One region of the Serratia sp. GW822-FHT06E05 genome, then DNA from elsewhere that is predicted to be linked to it. Evidence: predicted binding sites of a transcription regulator. Region 1 holds the regulator's gene; each other region holds the start of a gene.

Evidence for each region. The regulator LexA, encoded in region 1, represses DNA repair genes until DNA is damaged. The targets are predictions, from matches to a motif close to TNCTGTATGTACATACAGNA.
Region 2: umuD (translesion error-prone DNA polymerase V autoproteolytic subunit) is a predicted target of LexA. The motif match lies at 1,877-1,896, and genes of this name have one in related genera.
Region 3: dinB (DNA polymerase IV) is a predicted target of LexA. The motif match lies at 1,993-2,012, and genes of this name have one in related genera.
Region 4: sulA (SOS-induced cell division inhibitor SulA) is a predicted target of LexA. The motif match lies at 1,334-1,353, and genes of this name have one in related genera.

Annotation. Positions count from the first base shown of each region.
Region 1 covers NZ_JBXALM010000003.1:399,589-402,721, reverse strand. Annotated here, with positions in the region: gene plsB (glycerol-3-phosphate 1-O-acyltransferase PlsB) at 1-354, opposite strand, end outside; gene AC1RKC_RS11870 (diacylglycerol kinase) at 503-871, shown strand; gene lexA (transcriptional repressor LexA) at 993-1,601, shown strand; gene dinF (MATE family efflux transporter DinF) at 1,703-3,067, shown strand.
Region 2 covers NZ_JBXALM010000002.1:304,937-308,069, reverse strand. Annotated here, with positions in the region: gene flhA (flagellar biosynthesis protein FlhA) at 1-1,298, shown strand, start outside; gene AC1RKC_RS09045 (flagellar protein FlhE) at 1,298-1,702, shown strand; gene umuD (translesion error-prone DNA polymerase V autoproteolytic subunit) at 1,913-2,347, shown strand; gene umuC (translesion error-prone DNA polymerase V subunit UmuC) at 2,331-3,133, shown strand, end outside.
Region 3 covers NZ_JBXALM010000012.1:70,183-73,315, reverse strand. Annotated here, with positions in the region: gene pepD (beta-Ala-His dipeptidase) at 1-838, shown strand, start outside; gene dinB (DNA polymerase IV) at 917-1,978, opposite strand; gene AC1RKC_RS22100 (glycerophosphodiester phosphodiesterase family protein) at 2,184-3,068, shown strand; gene nqrM ((Na+)-NQR maturation NqrM) at 3,106-3,133, opposite strand, start outside.
Region 4 covers NZ_JBXALM010000001.1:1,035,350-1,038,482, reverse strand. Annotated here, with positions in the region: gene ompA (porin OmpA) at 1-447, opposite strand, end outside; gene sulA (SOS-induced cell division inhibitor SulA) at 806-1,312, opposite strand; gene AC1RKC_RS04990 (TfoX/Sxy family DNA transformation protein) at 1,545-2,204, shown strand; gene yccS (YccS family putative transporter) at 2,205-3,133, opposite strand, start outside.

The sequences.
Region 1 (3,133 bases):
GAGATCCGGGTTACTGCGGTGCAGATCCAGATAGTCGTGGAACAGTTTTACCGACTCTTCTTTCGGCGTGTAGTAGCGGAATACGCGCGGGCCGTCGTGAATAAACACGTGGCTGGGCAGCACGGTGCCGTCTATTTCCAGCGGTTCGAGAGGATCGGGCAAATCCTGCGCCAGGCACTGGGTGCGCAGCGTCAGTAAATCCGCCTTGGAATTATAAGGTAAAACATACAAAATCGGCCGTGAGGGATCCAACCCTAACTCCGTGACCGGATCTGAAGGGATAACCTTACTTCTTACCAACAATTTGAGTGGTAAATTCAATAGTTTATAATAAATTTTACGCCAACCTGACATAACAACGTGAAGCCTCTTGTTAGCAATGCGCCGCAAGCATACCAGAAACCGGGTAGCAGATCTGTGGTGTTGGAAAACCGGGAGCCGTGAGCGCTTCCTGGCCTAGACTGTTTAATTATGACTTACCTCTGCGAAAGGCACTAAAAACATGACGAACCAAGCAACCGGCCTGACCCGTATTATTAAAGCCGCCGGCTACTCTTATAAAGGTTTTTCCGCTGCCTGGCAGCACGAAGCGGCGTTCCGCCAGGAGTTGGTGGTGACCGTGCTGGCTATCATACTGGCGATTTGGCTGGACGTGGGTGCGATAGCGCGCATTTTACTGATTGGGTCGGTGGTGCTGGTGATGATTGTCGAGATGCTCAACAGCGCAATTGAGGCGATTGTTGACCGGGTGGGGACCGAGTATCACGAGCTGTCCGGCCGGGCCAAGGATATGGGGTCGGCGGCAGTTTTGCTGGCGGTTATTTTGGCGCTGTTTGTTTGGGCCGCGGTGCTGTGGCAGCACTTTGTCTGAGCAGAGCAAGCTCGTTGCGATCCGGGTCGCTAATCCCTGATTTTTATTCATTCTTCGGTTCCCAAGCCGCACTTACCTGTATATACTCACAGCAAGACTGTATAAACAAACAGGGGGCGGAATGAAAGCACTAACTACCAGACAGCAAGAGGTCTATGATCTGATTCGCGATCATATTTCGTCCACTGGCATGCCGCCGACGCGTGCCGAGATCGCCATGCGTCTGGGGTTCCGTTCGCCAAATGCCGCAGAAGAACATCTGAAAGCGCTGGCGCGTAAAGGCGTCATCGAAATCGTCTCCGGCGCTTCGCGCGGCATTCGGTTGCTGATGGAAGATGAAGAGGGTTTACCGCTGATTGGCCGCGTGGCTGCCGGTGAGCCGCTGCTGGCACAGCAGCATATCGAAGGTCACTACAAGGTGGATCCTTCACTGTTCAAACCGAGCGCGGATTTCCTGCTGCGGGTTAACGGCATGTCGATGCGTGATATCGGTATTCTGGACGGTGACCTGTTGGCGGTGCATAAAACTCAGGACGTGCGTAATGGCCAGGTGGTTGTGGCGCGCATCGAAGATGAAGTTACGGTCAAGCGGCTGAAAAAGCACGGTAACGTGGTTGAGCTGCTACCGGAAAACAGTGAATTCCAGCCGATTGTGGTTGATCTGCGTCAGCAGAACTTCACCATTGAAGGCTTGGCGGTCGGCGTGATCCGCAACGGCGACTGGGTTTAACCCATAAGCCTGCACGCTGCCCTTTGATTTAAATCGCCCCAGCTCTGGGGCGATATCATTTCTGACCGATTAAAACCGCATTGCCACGGGAACATTTCACTATGCGCCTGCTCTCCGCCTTCACCAGCGATACCGATAAAGCCTTGTGGCGCCTGGCGCTGCCAATGATCTTCTCCAATATCACCGTGCCGTTGCTTGGGCTGGTGGATACCGCAGTGATCGGTCACCTCGACAGCCCTGTTTATCTGGGTGGTGTGGCGGTGGGAGCGATGGCGACCAGCTTCCTGTTCATGCTGTTGTTGTTCCTGCGTATGAGCACCACCGGTCTGACTGCACAGGCTCTGGGCGCACAAAACCCACAGGGATTGGCGCGCGCCTTTATGCAACCGCTGCTGCTGGCGGCGTTGGCCGGTGTGGCCATTGTCTTGCTGCGCCATCCGCTGATCGAACTGGCGCTGAAAATCGTCGGTGGCGACGAGGCGGTGCTGGAGCAGGCCCGATTATTCCTCGAGATCCGCTGGTTGAGCGCGCCGGCGGCATTGGCGAACATGGTTATCCTGGGCTGGCTGCTTGGCGTGCAATACGTACGTGCGCCGGTGATCCTGCTGATTGTCGGCAACTTATTGAATATTGTACTGGATATCTGGCTGGTGATGGGGCTGGGCTGGAACGTGCAAGGTGCGGCGACGGCGACAGCTATTTCTGAGTATGCCACGCTGCTGCTGGGCTTATGGCTGTCCTGGCGGGTCATGCGCCTACGTGGCATTTCCATGCCGATGCTGCGCACTGCCTGGCGCGGTAACCTGCGGCGTTTGCTGGCGCTGAACCGCGATATTATGCTGCGTTCCCTGCTGCTGCAGCTGTGCTTCGCTTCTTTGACCATCTTCGGTGCCCGGCTTGGCGGCGAAGTAGTGGCAGTGAATGCGGTGCTGATGAACTTACTGACCTTTACCGCCTATGCGCTCGACGGTTTTGCCTACGCGGTTGAAGCGCATTCTGGCCATGCCTATGGCGCGCGTGACGATAGCCAACTGCGCAAGGTGTGGCGTGCGGCTTGCCGACAAGCCTGTCTGGTCGCGTTGGCCTTTGGCCTGGTTTATGCCGTTGCCGGTCAGCATATTATCGCCGCCTTGACCTCGTTACCGGAACTGCGTGCGCTGGCCGGCCACTATCTGCCGTGGCAGGTGGTGCTGCCATTGGTGGGCGTATGGTGCTATTTGCTGGACGGCATGTTTATTGGCGCCACCCGAGGAGCAGAAATGCGCAACAGCATGGCAGTGGCAGCGGCCGGCTATGGTTTAACGCTGCTGACCGTACCCGTCTTGGGCAATCATGGTTTATGGCTGGCGCTGGCGGTCTTTCTTTCTCTGCGAGGCATCGCGCTCGGCTGGATTTGGCACCGCCACAGGCTGCGCGGTACCTGGTTTGCCGCGGATCCAACGGCTCACAATGAGACGTTATCATAAAATTAACTAATGTTTTGTATTCATATTGAGTTACATATTATCGCGTCGATTTAGTCCCGCTTACTG
Region 2 (3,133 bases), on a different contig from region 1:
CGACCGCCGCCGGCGTGATCGTGACTCGCGTGGCGACCGATCAGGACGTTGGCGAGCAGATGGTTGGCCAACTGTTCAACAACCCGCGGGTTATGTTGCTCAGCGCCGCGGTGCTCGGCCTGCTTGGGCTGGTCCCGGGGATGCCGAACCTGGTATTCCTGCTGTTTACCGCCGCTCTGTTAGGGTTGGCCTGGTGGCTGCGCGGGCGCGATCAGCAAGCGCCCAAAGTGCAGGAAGTGCCGGTCACGCAGGATAATCCGCAGGCGGTGGAAGCCAGTTGGTCTGACGTGCAGCTGGAAGATCCGTTGGGGATGGAGGTCGGTTACCGGCTGATCCCGATGGTGGATTTCCAACAGAATGGTGAATTGCTGGGCCGTATCCGCGGCATCCGTAAAAAATTCGCGCAGGAGATGGGCTATTTGCCACCGGTGGTGCATATCCGCGACAACCTGGAACTGCCGCCGGCCAGCTACCGTATTTTGATGAAGGGCGTAGAAATCGGCAGTGGCGAAGCGCAACCGGGCCGCTGGCTGGCAATTAACCCAGGCAATGCGGTGGGCGAGTTAGCGGGGGATAAAACCACCGATCCGGCGTTTGGGCTGGAAGCGGTATGGATTGACAGCGCGCTGCGCGAGCAGGCGCAGATCCAGGGCTTCACCGTAGTGGAAGCCAGCACGGTGGTCGCGACGCACCTTAATCATTTGATTGGCCAGTTTGCCAGTGAGCTGTTTGGCCGACAGGAAGCCCAGCAATTACTGGATCGCGTCGCACAGGACATGCCGAAGCTGACCGAAGATTTCGTGCCGGGCGTGGTAAGCCTGACTACGCTGCACAAGGTGTTGCAGAACCTGCTGGCGGAACGGGTTTCCATCCGCGATATGCGCACCATTATTGAAACGCTGGCGGAGCATGCCCCATCACAAACCGACCCTTATGAGCTGACCACCGTGGTGCGCGTGGCGCTGGGAAGGGCGATCACCCAACAGTGGTTCCCGGGCAACGGTGAAATTCAGGTGATCGGCCTGGATACCCAGCTCGAGCGTCTGTTACTGCAAGCGCTGCAGGGCGGCGGCGGTTTGGAACCGGGCCTGGCGGATCGTTTGTTGGATCAGGCCAAACAGGCGTTGCAGCGGCAGGAAATGCTCAGCGCGCCGCCGGTACTGTTAGTGAATCACGCACTGCGGGCCTTGCTGGCGCGTTTCCTGCGTCGCAGCTTGCCGCAGATGGTGGTGTTGTCGAATCTGGAGATCAATGACGACCGCCAAATCCGCATGACCTCCACCATTGGGGCCGCATAATGAAACACCGTCTGGCGTTAATTTGCCTGTTAGCGCCGTTGAGCGTGCAGGCAGCATCCGGTTCTTGGGTAGCCGACAGCGTCGGCGCAACGCTGGAATATGGTGGTGAGCGGGGGGAATCGCCGGGGTTACGCGCCCCCAATGCGTTGCCGGACGCCAATGCCCGCATCACCAGCGTAAGCTGGCGTTACCGGCTGCTGGCCGATGAGCCGGCGGGCATGCAGGCGCAGCTTTGCACCCTGACGCGCTGCATTGTGTTGGGCGGCGGCAGCGGTAGCAGCACCGGGCTGAAAGGGGAACCGGCGAACGCCGAGCTGCGCTTTGTTTACTACGTGCAGGCGCGCGGCAGCCTGAATCCGCCGCTGCGCGTGATCAGCAATCAGGTGATTGTGAATTACGAGTAAAACTAAAACGACACAAGCCAGGCTCCTCAGGCCGTTGCCTTTGACCTGGTTTTATTCCGTTGCCCCAAAGCGTGTTTAGCGACGGGGCAGGTAAGCCAATTTAAATTGCCTGATGCTTCAACTGCTTTCAGGAATTTTATTATACGCCGCTTGATCGTTGCTGCCGATCATGGATACTGTATATAAATACAGTTATTCGGATCCGCCATGATGCAGTTTATTCACCCCAGTCAGCTCACTCCCGGTTTATTACTTCCCCTCTTTATGGAGCGAGTCCCCTGCGGTTTTCCCAGCCCGGCTCAGGACTATGTCGAAGACAGTCTCGACCTGAATAAGCTGGTGGTGAAACACCCCAGTGCGACGTACTTTGTCCGGGTCAGTGGTGATTCGATGATCGGCGCAGGTATCAGCCACGGTGACTTACTGGTGGTTGATCGTTCCTTGACCGCCGTTCATGGCGACATCGTCATAGCGGCAGTGGCCGGCGAATTTACCGTGAAGGAGCTGCAAACCCATCCACGTATTCAGCTGGTGCCTCATAATACGGATTATTCTCCGATCGTTTTCCAGGCCGAAGAAGAGCTGGAAATCTTTGGCGTTGTGACATTTACCTTGAAATCAAACCGACATGTTCGCACTTGTTGACGTCAACAGCTTCTACACGTCCTGCGAGACTGTTTTTCGGCCAGATCTTAAGGGCAAACCGATCGTCGTCGTTTCAAACAATGACGGATGCGTTATTTCACTTTCGGCGGAAGCCAAAGCGCTGGGCATCAAAATGGGGGCGCCTTACTTCAAAATCAAAGAGCAATTACGGCGCCAGCAGGTCAGCGTTTTCAGCTCGAATTATACGCTTTATGCCGATCTCAGCCATCGGGTGATGCTGACGCTAATCGAGATGGCCCCTGTCGTAGAGATATACTCCATCGATGAAGCTTTTATCGATGTGTCTGGCCTGAGTAGTAGCCTTCCGCTGAGCACCTTTGGCCATCAAATGCGCGATCGGGTGTTAAAGAATACCGGGTTAACCGTTGGCGTGGGTATCGCGCAAACCAAGACACTGGCGAAGATCGCCAATTTTGCGGCAAAGAAGTGGCGTCAAACGGGGGGCGTTGTTGAGTTGTCCGATCCTGAGCGTCTGCGAAAACTGCTGGCGTTAGTGCCGGTGGACGAGGTGTGGGGCGTGGGCCGCCGCATCGGCAAGAAGCTCAGCTTTATGGGGATCGAAACGGCGCTACAGCTTGCTGACTGTTCAACCTGGGTGATCCGTAAACACTTTAATGTGGTACTCGAACGTACGGTTCGTGAATTGCGCGGCGAATCCTGTTTGGCCTTGGATGAGTTTGCGCCCACCAAACAGCAGATCATCTGTAGCCGCTCATTTGGTCACCGCATCACGGCTTATCAAGATATGCGCCAGGCCATTTGTAC
Region 3 (3,133 bases), on a different contig from region 1:
CAAAGGCCTGAAAGGCGGCCACTCCGGCGCGGATATTCACGTCGGTCTGGGCAACGCCAACAAACTGCTGGCGCGCTTCCTGTTCGATAATGCCGCGGCGTTGAATCTGCGCGTACTGGACCTGAACGGCGGCACCCTGCGCAACGCCATCCCGCGTGAAGCTTCTGCCGTGGTTGCCGTACCGGCAGCTAAGGCCGATGAGCTCAAAGCACTGAGCCAGGCGTTCCTGGCCACCCTGCAAAATGAGCTGTCCGCTAAAGAAAAGAACATCACCGTTCTGCTGGAGCCAACCACCAGCACGTCTCAGGCCATGACCGCAGACAGCCAACAGCGTTTCCTGGCACTGCTCAACGGCACGCCAAACGGTGTGATCCGCATGAGCGACGCGGTGAAAGGCGTGGTGGAAACCTCACTGAACGTGGGCGTAGTGACCACCAGCGACAGCGAAGCAGAAATCATCTGCCTGATCCGTTCGTTGATCGACAGCGGTAAAGATTACGTGGTCGGCATGCTGACCGCGCTGGGCCAGTTGGCCAACGCCAAAGTGGCCCCGAAAGGCGGCTACCCTGGCTGGCAACCGGACGCTGACTCACCGGTCATGCATTTGGTACGCGAGATCTATCAGGATCTGTTCAACAAGACGCCAAACATCATGGTGATCCACGCGGGGCTGGAATGCGGCCTGTTTAAAAAGCCGTACCCGAATATGGATATGGTGTCGATTGGGCCGACCATCACCGGGCCACACTCGCCGGATGAGCAAGTGCATATCGAAAGCGTGGGCCTGTACTGGAAACTGCTGACGGCACTGCTGAAGGCTATCCCAGAGCGCGCGTAATTTGCCGGGTTCGGTGTGCTGAACCCTAAAAAATACCGGGCTGTGCAAGCAAGGGCGCAATATTGCATTGCGCCCTTGTTATTCCCACGGCAGCAACAGCTGGCGCTCAAGCTGCGGATCCAGCAGCGTCACGTGCAAGCCTACCAGCCGCACCCCACGCCCTTCGCGCCTTTCGCTCCATGCCTGACGCGCTACATTGATCAAATCCTCTTTATTCAGTACTGGCCAAACGTGTTCTTGGGTTGTTTGCTGGAAATCCTGAAACTTCAGCTTTACGCCTTGGCGGGCGATATGCAGATCCGGTTTTACCTTGCGCAAGCGCATTTCCAGCTCCGGATACAGTTTGTCGACGATCAGCGCTTCGCACTCTTCCCAGGCATGAATGTCCTCCGCCAGCGTGCGTTCTACCCCCACCGACTTGCGCAGCCGCTCTGGCGAAACCTCACGCAGATCGATGCCCTGACAGCGTTCCCAAAGTACGCGGCCAAATTTGCCAAAGCGCTTTAACAACGCTGCCAGATCGTACTGCTGCACGTCGGCGCAGGTGATCAATCCCACTTCTTCCAACCGTTTGGCGGTCACTTTTCCCACGCCTGGGATTTTACTCAACGGCAGTTGCTGTAAAAACGCGGGAACCTGCGCCGGGGTAATGACGTATTGGCCGTTCGGCTTATTCAGCTCCGAGGCGATTTTGGCGAGGAATTTGATGGGCGCGACACCGGCAGACGCGGTGAGGTTCAGTTCATCGGCTATCGCCTGGCGGATTTGTTCGGCGATCAGCGTCGCCGAGCCGTTGCACTGGCTGCAGTCAGTGACGTCCAGATAGGCTTCATCCAGAGACAGCGGTTCGATCAACGGGGTGTAGCGGGCAAAAATTTCACGGATATGCAGCGAGGCTTCCTTGTACGCCGCCATGCGGCCGGGCAGCAGCTTAAGGTGCGGGCAAAGCTTGAGCGCCATCGCCGTCGACATGGCACTGTGTACGCCATAGCGACGTGCAGGATAGTTGGCGGTGCTGATCACCCCACGCCGGTCGGCGCTGCCGCCAATCGCCAACGGAATATCGCGCAGGCTGGGATCGTCGCGCATTTCTACCGCCGCGAAGAAGCAGTCCATATCGACATGAATGATTTTACGCATCGCCCCTCCAATAACACTGTATAAGTATACAGCCAATAATGGAAAGCTCAAGCCTCGGCAAAACTCGGATCAGCTCGGATAAAACAGGGTTTCACCCAATTATCTTCGACTTGTTAAAAAAGCGTAATTTTTGAATAGTACGCTGTGGCAAATTAATCGCCTCAGTTATTGATAACAATAAACCTTGCACAGGAAGGTGCCCTACATGAAAGCATTATCGGTCTATTTATTCGCTTCAGCATTATCCCTGATATCCCTTGCCGCGAGCGCAGCCCCTGCCATTATTGCGCACCGCGGTGGCACTGCCGACGCACCTGAAAACACTCGCGTCGCAATTGAAACCGCACTGAAAAACGGCGCCGACGCCATTTGGATCACGCTGCAGGAATCCAAAGACGGCGTTATCGTGCTATACCGTCCCTCAGACCTGAAAGCGCTGACCAACCAACAGGGCCTGGTCTCCGCTTACACCGCCGAACAACTGGCGAAAGTTGACGCCGGCTGGTCATTCGCCAAAGGGGAAACGCACCCGTTCCGGGGGAAAGGCATTGGCATTCCTCGGCTGGATGAAATACTCAACGACTTCCCCAAGGTCAATTTCTATCTGGACATCAAGTCACCGGATGCCAATCCGGCCCAGTTCGGTAAAACCTTGCTGGCAACCCTGGAAAAAACCGACAGCCTGAACCGCACCCGCGTTTACTCCACCGATGCCAAATATTTGCAGGCGCTACCGCCGGCTATCAAGCGTTTCGAAACCCGCGATGAAACCCGCGACCTGCTGGCGAATATCAGCCTGTCACACCTGTGCGAACTGAAGCCGGATAACCAGAAGCCACGCTGGTACGGGTTGGAACTGAAACGGGAAGTGGAAGTGGTGGAGAAATTTACCTTGGGCGAGGGGCGCTCCAAGGCGTTTCTGACCTGGGATAAAGAATCGATCGACTGCTTCCGTTCACAAGGCCCGGCGCACATCATTCTGTTTGGTATCAACACCCCGGCAGACTACCAGCAGGCGCTGGCGCTTGGGGTAGACGGGGTGATGGTCAACTCACCGGCCGATGCGAAAAACTTTCGCCAGGCCAAATAACCGATAAAAAAAGGGGCGCTGCATGCGCCCCTTGTAGTCAGATAATCCGGTGCTTTTCCAACTGC
Region 4 (3,133 bases), on a different contig from region 1:
AGTGTCGTGGTCGCTCAGACGAGTGCCATTGCCGTAGTTAGCTTTGGAATCTGCACGCCATACCATACCACCCAGACGAGTGTAGATGTCCAGATCGTCGATGATTGGGTAGCTCAGTTTAGCTGCCAGTTGAACGCCCTGTGCTTTGAAAGCACCGTTGTTCACGCTGCCTTTGTAAGGCATACGGCCAAGCCAGTCATAGCCCAGCTCGAAGCCCAGGTATTGGTTCGCCTGGTAACCCAGGAACGCGCCAGCACCCAGTTGATCTTTATGGGTCGGACCATTGCCGATACCATTCTGGTAACCGTTGCCGTAGAAACCAGTGTCATGGTACTGGGACCAGCCCAGTTTAGCACCGGTGTACCAGGTATTATCTTTTGGGGCGGCTTGCGCTACGGTAGCGAAACCAGCCAGTGCCACTGCTAATGCGATAGCTGTCTTTTTCATTTTGCGCCTCGTTATCATCCAAATAGGCAATGAGCTTTAAAGCTGTTTTAAGCCCTTGGTTAAATTCCTTCGCCAAGGTTTGAGCCCTCGTTTGTTACTCGGCCAGTTTATCTGGCGTTATAGAGCAACCTTGGCGATGTAAAGTCTACAACGTGGCGCGAAAGTTACAAGTGTGATGTGATAAAGCTCTAAAAAAAAACGCGGAATCGTACATATTTACTAACATTAACCGGCAAAAAAACGAGCATTTTGACGTTCGTTTTGGGGCGCGGAACCGCAGCCGCACTCGCTTTGCCCCTGATCCCATAAAGGTTCCCTTGAAGAATGATGAAAATGATGGGAAAAATCCTAAATTTACTTAATGATACAAAGAAGAGTGAATTTTTAGGGTGGAACACTGTCCGTGAACCGGGTTTATGTCACGTTGAGGACGCATAATGAACCCATAAGCGTTACCTAATTCTGCCGCACGTCTTAATTTTAGACGATCTTCTTCTGTAAGATCGGGCAGCCAGCCGAGTACGACACTGTAATTTCCCGTCAGTAACGCTTTTTCCATCGCTTCGACAGTGTCCAGCGGACTGATTTGGCTCAGCTGCACCACTTTCCCAACCGGCAGGCCGGACTGCTGTAGCCACCGTTTGCTCAGCTTTTGCTGTGGAGTCAGCCATAACAACCAGCGCGACTGCATGCCCAACTGCTGTAGCAAAGGCAGCAACAGTTGCGCCACTGCGGGCTGATGCTCGTTGTAAACAAGTTCACTGATAAGGCCATTCTTGTTGCCGGCATCTGTGTTTTCTGCAGCATTGTTCACCGCAAAAGAGGTGTGGCTGAAATGGGTTTTGTAGAGTGATTGAGTACGCATAAAGTATCCCGCCCGTAGTGTCACTGTATGTTTATACAGTACATCCAGTTGCCATTAAGATCAACCCAAATCTTCGTGGCACCTCGCATAATCGCGATCATTTTTTATACGATCAACTTTTATGATTGGCATGACCACGGATAGTGCGTATTTTTCTAATTACTTGTTCGCGTTAGTTTTATTTCATTGATACGGGAAATGATAGAACGGTAACCTACACCAGGAGAACGTTATGAAAGGGACATCAACGGGAAGGATCGCACAGGCCAAAGCCTGTTTTTACGCATTGGGCGGTATCACCACACGCTCACAGTTCGGAGGCTATGGCATACTGGCTGACGGCATCATGTTTGCCGTGATCGCCGAAGGAGAGCTTTATCTCCGCGCTACGGAAGGGCTGGAATCTGTCTTCCGTTCGCGCGGCATGGTCAATATGGTCTACTCCAAACGCGGGGTGCCAATTACCATGCGCTATTACTGGGTGGATGAAGCCATGTGGCGAGACAGGGAGGAGCTGATAGGATTGGCCTGGCAAGCCATCCGGGAGGCGCGGCGGGAGCTTGAGGTTAAAGCTGACAATCAGAGTCGATTAAAAACCTTACCGAATATCGACATCAATATGGAGCGCCTGCTGTGGCGAGCCGGTATTCGTAATGTTTATGATTTACGACTCAATGGGGCTAAGCGCAGCTATCTGAGGCTGTTGCAACAGCAAAAGAATTTAGGGCTACGGGTGCTGCTATCATTGGGTGGGGCCATTGCCGGTTACCATCATGCGGCCTTGCCTTCGCAATTGCGCAGTGAACTGACGCAATGGTTCGAACGTACCATGATGTTGCTGAGCCACGGTCACAATCCAACAATAAGGGGCCTGATAAATAGCCCCGAATGATTATGCCGATTTACCTATTTGCGTATTAAGCATCGTCAGTTCCGGCAAGAGTTCAATCACCAACCCAATCTGCTGCAGTACCAATTGATCTTTACTTTCCGGCTCCGGCGTTGCGTGTTGAATACGTTCTGCCAAGCTTTCTAATGCCTGAGTGATGCGCCGGTTGTCCTGCTCCTCCTGGTGCAGGGCACCATCGACATAGCAAACGGCATCATTCAGCAGATCCAAGGTCGCAGGGTTATTCAGGCGTTCACGGTGTGCACCGAGCGCAGAGATATAGCTCAATAAGGTGTGGTTCAAACAAAGCAGGCGGAATGCAGCGTCCTGAATAGCCTTATTAGCCTTGGGATCGGCAGACATATTTGAAATCACCGATGCCAGCTCTGCATCACTGTTGTGCGCATCCCGACGAGCAATACGATACGCAAGGCCGTTGTCTTTGCCCTGATGGTATTGCACCAGAATGGCATCAAGATAACGGCAATTAGCGTTCAGCGTTTTACTGACCACCGTCGGCAATTGACGGAATTTCCAGTCAGGCCAGATAAAGCTGACCGCGGCCCAAGCGATGGCGCAACCCAAAAGCGTGTCGTATACGCGCGGTGCGGCGACTTCGAAACCTTCGCCCAGTAGGTTAAAGCACAGCAATACCAGCAGGGTGATAAACATGGTGGCATGTGCGTACTGCACGGTGCGAAAAGCAAAAAACAAAACGCCGCTAATCACAATCAGCACCAGTTGGCCTTCCACCGAGGGCACAAAATAGAGGATTGGCAGCCCGACAAGAATACCGGCCAGTGTGCCGATTATCCTCAATGCCAGCCTGCGGCGAGTAGCGTTGTAGTTGGGTTGGCAGACAAACAGGCTGGTTAACAGGATCCAATAACCATGCTGCATCCCTGTAAATTGAATAAAGGCATAACCAATAC